Linked DNA regions of Hoeflea sp. 108. The protein of the gene in region 2 interacts with the protein of the main gene of each other region in a pairwise test. Links are inferred from orthologs where the notes say so. Each region holds a gene or a part of one and is shown on either strand. Other genes may lie near its edges. The genes, in order: rho and hfq.

Region 1 (3,106 bases), 2.5 Mb from region 2 along the record:
GCCAGGCTGAAAAGTCGGTGGAAGACCGTCAAGTCGTCGCCGGTCTGACGTCCAGGCTGCTTGTCGAGCGCGAGAAGCGGATAAGGCCCGGCCGCGACGACAAGGCACTCACCGACTGGAATGGGCTTCTGATCACAGCACTGGCAGAAACAGGCCGAAGCCTTGGCCGCCGCGATTGGATCGATGTCGGGGCAAAGGCATTCAGCGCCATAGTAGCGTCTGCAGAGAATGGGCGTCTGCCGCATTCGAGCCTCGGCGACAAACGTCTCTATCCGGCACTGTCCAGTGATTATGCCGCCATGATCAATGCCGCCGTAGCGCTTTTCGAGGCGACGGGCGACGGAAGCTACGTCAATCACGCCTCCAGCTTTCTGGACGCGCTCGACAGTTGGCATGCGGATACGGACAAGACCGGTTATTTCCTGACCGCGTCCGACAGCGCCGACGTTCCCCTGCGCATCCGCGGCGATGTCGACGAAGCCATCCCCTCGGCCACCAGCCAGATCATCGAGGCCATGGTACGGCTGGCGAGCGCCGCCGGCGACATCGAGATGCAGGAGCGTGCCTGGTCGGTCGCCGCTCACGCCGCCGGGCGGATTCAGAGCCAGCAGTTCGGCCAGGCCGGCATTGTCAACGCATGCGCACTGGCGCTCGAGCCGTCCAAGCTGATTGTCATCGAAGATCCAGCGCGGCCAACGCTTGTTTCGGTACCGAATCGGAACCCTGATCCACGCCGCGTCGACATATTCCTACCGCTCGGCGGCGATGCTTCGCAGGCCAAACTGCCAGGAAACGAGCTTCCGGATATGAAAAAGGCCGGCGCATATCTCTGCACCGGCCTCATCTGTCTGCCTGTCATCACCGACACCAGCAAGCTTGAAGAAGCTCTGCGCCGCCGGTGAGACGGGATCAGGTGTTCATCGAATCGAAGAAGTCGGCGTTGGTCTTGGTCTGCTTCAGCTTGTCGATGAGGAACTCGATCGCATCGGTGGTGCCCATTGGCGCCAGGATGCGGCGCAGCACGAAGATCTTCTGCAAGTCCTGACGCTGGACCAGAAGGTCCTCCTTGCGCGTGCCGGACTTGAGGATGTCCATCGCCGGGTAGATGCGCTTGTCGGCGACCTTGCGGTCGAGCACGATTTCCGAGTTGCCGGTGCCCTTGAACTCTTCGAAGATGACTTCGTCCATGCGGCTGCCGGTATCGATCAGCGCGGTGGCGATGATGGTCAGAGAGCCACCCTCTTCGATGTTACGGGCGGCACCGAAGAAGCGCTTCGGGCGCTGCAGCGCGTTGGCGTCGACACCACCGGTCAGGACCTTGCCGGATGACGGGACGACCGTGTTGTAGGCGCGGCCGAGACGGGTGATCGAATCGAGCAGGATGACGACGTCGCGGCCATGTTCGACCAGGCGCTTGGCCTTTTCGATGACCATTTCGGCGACCTGCACGTGGCGAACCGCCGGCTCGTCGAAGGTCGAGGACACGACCTCGCCCTTCACCGAACGCTGCATGTCGGTCACTTCTTCCGGACGCTCGTCGATCAGAAGCACGATCAGATAACATTCGGGGTGGTTCGTGGTGATCGAGTGCGCGATGTTCTGCAGCAGCACGGTCTTACCGGTGCGCGGCTGTGCCACGATCAGGGCGCGCTGACCCTTGCCGAGCGGTGCCACCAGGTCGATTACGCGAGGCGAAATGTCCTTGGTGGTCGGGTTTTCGACCTCCATCTTCAGCCGTGACGTCGGATAAAGCGGCGTCAGGTTGTCGAAGTGAATCTTGTGACGGATCTTTTCAGGATCGTCGAAATTGATCGTGTTGACCTTCAGCAGCGCGAAATAGCGCTCGCCCTCCTTGGGGCTGCGGATCGGGCCTTCCACGGTATCGCCGGTCTTCAGAGAGAAGCGGCGGATCTGCGAGGGCGAGATGTAAATATCGTCAGGACCCGGCAAGTAATTGGCATTTGCCGAACGCAGGAAGCCAAAACCGTCCTGGAGAACCTCGACCACGCCATCACCGATGATCTCGATGTCCTGAGCCGCCAGCTTCTTGAGAATCGCAAACATCAGTTCCTGCTTGCGCATCACGCTGGCGTTCTCGACCTCGAGCGATTCGGCGAAGGCGATCAGATCTGTCGGCTTCTTGTTCTTAAAATCCTGGAGTTTCATTTCCTGCATGAACGGACTCTGGGTGAGCGTGGGAAAATTTCTATCGGCATTTTGCGATAAACGCCGGGCGCGGCCAGTGTATGGAAATGGGGCGGCGCATGGCGGGAAGGAAGAACAGCGTTTTAGCCCCCTCGCATCGAAAGAGCAAGGCAAGCTCTAACAATTTTAAAAACAGCTCAGAACGGCTTGACGACAACCAGTATCACGATGGCGATCATCAGAACCGTCGGGATCTCGTTGACGATGCGCCAGTGGCGCCCCGGCTTTTCGTTACGATCCTCGGCGAAGCGGCGCACCGAAGCCGATAGATAGCCATGCACGCCCGACAACAGCAACACGCAGGCGATCTTGGCGTGCAGCCAGCCGCCGGAGAAGCCGAAACCCTTCCAGGCAAGCCACAGGCCGAACACCCACGTGACGATCATCGCGGGGTTGATGATGGCGCGCAGCAGGCGGCGCTCCATCACCTTGAAGGTCTCCGACTGCACCGATCCCTTCTCGGCATCGACATGATAGACGAATAGCCTGGGCAGATAGAGCATCCCGGCCATCCAGGAGATCACGGCAATCACATGGATGGCCTTGGCCCAGAGGTAGAACCCGTCGCCGGCAAAGGCAAACAGCACGGCTGTCAGGGCGACGAGGACAACGATCGAGATGATCGCGCGTCGGGCCGCATTGCCGCTGCTCGAAACCGCCGGGTTCTGACTGCTCATTGGCCTGTCGCCTTTCGCACCTGCTTCACCATCGCCTCGACATGCGCCACTGGCGTTTCCGGCGTGATGCCATGTCCAAGGTTGAAGATCAGCGGACCAGCGCCCAGAGCCTTCAGGATAGCGTCCACGCCCTCCTCCAGTGCCTTGCCGCCTGCCACCAGCCTCAGCGGGTCGAGATTGCCCTGCACGGCACCCTCGGCCTGCAGCCGCCATGCCTGGCTCAA
Region 2 (3,302 bases):
CTCAGTGCTTGCCGTGCCTCAGGATGCGCGCCGCGATCTCGTCGCGGGCGGAGGCTGTCGCCTGAAGCGTCATCGACACGCTGCCGTCGTCATTGTCAGTGCGCTTGACCACGTCGCCATTGCGGTAGAGCCAGTCGATCTGGCCGAGCTGGCTTGGCGCCAGCGTGACGTCGATGGTCTCCAGCTCGCCGGAAACGCGCTGCTCAATGAGCCCGGTGAGAACGGCAATCCCCTCGCCCGTAATCGCCGAGATGGCAATCGGCGGGGCCTTGCGGCCATCGGCACTGTCGGACAGCAGCCGCTCGCGGTTGCCCTCGTCGAGCTGGTCGATCTTGTTCCACACCTCGATGACACGGTCGGTGTCGGCAGCATCGACGCCGAGATCGGCAAGGATGCGTTCGACATCGTCGGCCTGCGCCGCCGTATCGGGGTCGGAGATGTCGCGCAAATGGATGACGAGATCGGCTTCGACCACCTCTTCAAGCGTGGCGCGGAAGGCTGCGATCAGATGTGTCGGCAGGTCGGAGATGAAGCCCACCGTGTCGGACAGGATGATCGGCGTGCCATGCGGCAGCCGCACGCGCCTGAGCGTCGGGTCGAGCGTGGCAAACAACATGTCCTCGGCGAGAACGCCGGCGCCAGTCAGGCGGTTGAACAGCGTCGATTTGCCCGCATTGGTGTAACCGACGATGGCGACCACCGGGAACGGCACCTTGCGGCGCTTGGCGCGATGCAGGTCGCGGGTGCGGCGCACCGTCTCGAGCTCGCGCTTGAGCTTGAGAATCTTTTCCTGGAGCGCGCGCCGGTCGGCCTCGATCTGGGTTTCGCCGGGGCCGCCAAGGAAGCCGGCGCCGCCGCGCTGACGCTCCAGGTGGGTCCAGCTGCGAACCAGCCGGCCCTTCTGGTAATTCAGATGAGCAAGCTCGACCTGCAGCGTGCCCTCCTTGGTGCGCGCGCGCCGGCCGAAGATCTCGAGGATCAGGCCGGTGCGGTCGAGCACCTTGGCATTCAGCTCTTTTTCAAGATTGCGCTGTTGGACCGGCGTCAGCGGATGGTCGACGATGACCAGCTCCGCCTTGCGCTCCTTCACGATCTCGGCGAATTCCTCGACCTTGCCGCTGCCGAGCAGCGTCGAAGGTCGCGGGTCGTTGATCGTGACGACTGCCGTATGCACGGGTTCGAGATCGATGGCACGCGTCAGCCCGACCGCTTCATCGTGGCGGGCTTCTGATGACCGCGCCAGGCGCGGACGTGCGCTGTCGTCGTCATTCCTGGGCTGGCGCGTAAGCACCGGCACAATGACGACAGCACGCGTGGGGGCCTTGTCGCCCCCTATCGATTCGGGTCCGTTGCTGGCACCGGCCTTGTCGCCGGCGTTCCTGTCGCGCGCCAATCAGCCGCCCTGGCTTTCCTCGCCATCGAACATCTGAACCGGCTGGCTCGGCATGATCGTGGAGATGGCATGCTTGTAGACGAGCTGAGAGTGCCCGTCACGGCGCAACAAAACACAGAAATTGTCGAAGGAAGTTACTACCCCGGTCAATTTCACGCCGTTAATGAGGAAAATGGTGAGTGGATTTTTGCTCTTACGAACTGAATTCAGGAACAGGTCCTGAAGATTCTGCGATCGTTCCGCCATTGTTCTTTTCTTTCGCCGATCCCTGTCTGCTGCCAATGCGCCAAATTCCCGGGCTCATGTCAAGCGAGCAGACACCCCTTGCCACAACGCGCGGCAAGCTGAACGAGATGAATTTAACCATTTACGCCCAAGCGGTTATCAGGCTTGGATTTTTTCCGCAACGTCAAAAAATGCCTCGCGCAGTGAAAGTGCCACCGAGCCCGGATGACCGTTTGCGACGGGCTGGTCGTCAATCGCGACGATCGGCATGATCACGGTGGTGGCTGCGGTGATGAAAGCCTCACGCGCGCCCTTGGCTTCCTCGACGGTGAAGCCACGCTCCTCGACCTTCAGGCCGAGTTTCCTGGCCACATCCATCAGCGTGGTGCGGGTGATGCCGCGCAGGATGCCATGGTCGGCCGGACGCGTGACCAGCACGCCGTCCTTGGTGACGATCCAGGCGTTGGTGGCGGCCCCTTCCTTGACGGTGCCGTCAGGATCGACGAACCACGCCTCCTGTGCACCTGCCTCCTTGGCCTGCTGGCGCGCCAGCACATTGGGCAGCAGGCCGACCGACTTGATGTCGACGCGATCCCAGCGATTCTCCGGCACGGTAATGACCTTGAGGCCGGCAGCCGCCTTTTTGGCGGACGCAACCGGGTCGGTGCGCTTGGCCGTCACGACCAGGGCCGAAGGCGTACCTTCGGCCGGGAAGAAATGGTCGCGGGGGGCGACGCCGCGCGTCACCTGCAGATAGACAAGGCCGTTGACGACGCGGTTGCGGCGGATGACCTCGCGCATGATGTGCACCAGCACGGCGCGGTTCACCGGCCAGCCGATCCTGAGTTCCGACAGCGAACGGTCGAGGCGGTTGAGGTGGCCGACGCTGTCGACGATGAAGCCACGCGCCACCTCGCAGACCTCGTAGACGCCGTCGGCAAACTGGTAGCCGCGGTCCTCGATATGCACGCCGGCGTGGGAATGCGGGAGATAGCGTCCGTTGACATAGGCAATGCGCGGCATGGCTGTTTGATCCCTCGAAATTTGTCGTGAGTTCTACCCGATTTGCATAGCCCGGCAACGCCAGATCGGATGGTCCAACTCAGAAGAATGCAGCGTCAGAAGAATTCGAGGCTGACGCGGAACATCTGCTCCACCTGCTTGACCGCATGGGCGAGCGCGAAGATGACCACCCTATCCTTAGGCTTGATCTTCACGTTACCGCCCGGCTTGATCACCTGGCCGTCGCGGTAGATCGCGCCGATGCGCATACCGTCGGGCAGTTCGAGATCGCGCAGATGCGCACCGACCAGCGGCGACGTCTCCAGCGCCTCGGCCTCGATGATCTCGGCAGCCCCCCGCTGGAGCGAATGGACCTGACGGATGCGGCCGCGCCGGACGTGCTGAAGCACGCGCGAAATGGTCACGGCACTCGGATTGACGTGGGCGTCGATGCCCAGCGGCTTGGTCAGGTCGTGATAGGTCGGGCTGTTGATCAGCGCCAGATTGGCCTTGCACCCAAGCCGCTTGGCCATGACCGACGACAGGATGTTGACCTGGTCGTTGTTGGTCAGCGCCACCATCAGGTCGGCGTCCTGGATGTCGGCCTCCATCAGGAGCTTCTGGTCGAGCGCGCTACCATTGAGCACGACAGTGCGGCGCAACTGGTCGGCGGCCTTGACCG

The links.
Region 1: the proteins of hfq (region 2) and rho interact in binary tests that used the Escherichia coli proteins (3 or more experiments, as listed by UniProt). The link is inferred for Hoeflea sp. 108 from one-to-one orthologs.

Annotation. Positions count from the first base shown.
Region 1 is NZ_KB890024.1:5,047,036-5,050,141, forward strand. Bases 43-2,829 are described here. They hold rho (transcription termination factor Rho), read right to left. Parts: upstream 2,176-2,829; coding sequence 910-2,175; downstream 43-909. Other genes in these bases: B015_RS0125070 (thioredoxin domain-containing protein), read left to right, coding at 43-902; hemJ (protoporphyrinogen oxidase HemJ), read right to left, coding at 2,343-2,829. Outside these bases: more of B015_RS0125070, read left to right, coding at 1-42; more of hemJ, read right to left, coding at 2,830-2,882; hemE (uroporphyrinogen decarboxylase), read right to left, coding at 2,879-3,106. UniProt on the Escherichia coli protein: Facilitates transcription termination by a mechanism that involves Rho binding to the nascent RNA, activation of Rho's RNA-dependent ATPase activity, and release of the mRNA from the DNA template.
Region 2 is NZ_KB890024.1:2,561,236-2,564,537, forward strand. The notes cover bases 17-2,999. They hold hfq (RNA chaperone Hfq), read right to left. Parts: upstream 1,640-2,999; coding sequence 1,394-1,639; downstream 17-1,393. Other genes in these bases: hflX (GTPase HflX), read right to left, coding at 17-1,336; B015_RS0112600 (D-amino-acid transaminase), read right to left, coding at 1,778-2,641; trkA (Trk system potassium transporter TrkA), read right to left, coding at 2,737-2,999. Outside these bases: more of hflX, read right to left, coding at 2-16; more of trkA, read right to left, coding at 3,000-3,302. UniProt on the Escherichia coli protein: RNA chaperone that binds small regulatory RNA (sRNAs) and mRNAs to facilitate mRNA translational regulation in response to envelope stress, environmental stress and changes in metabolite concentrations.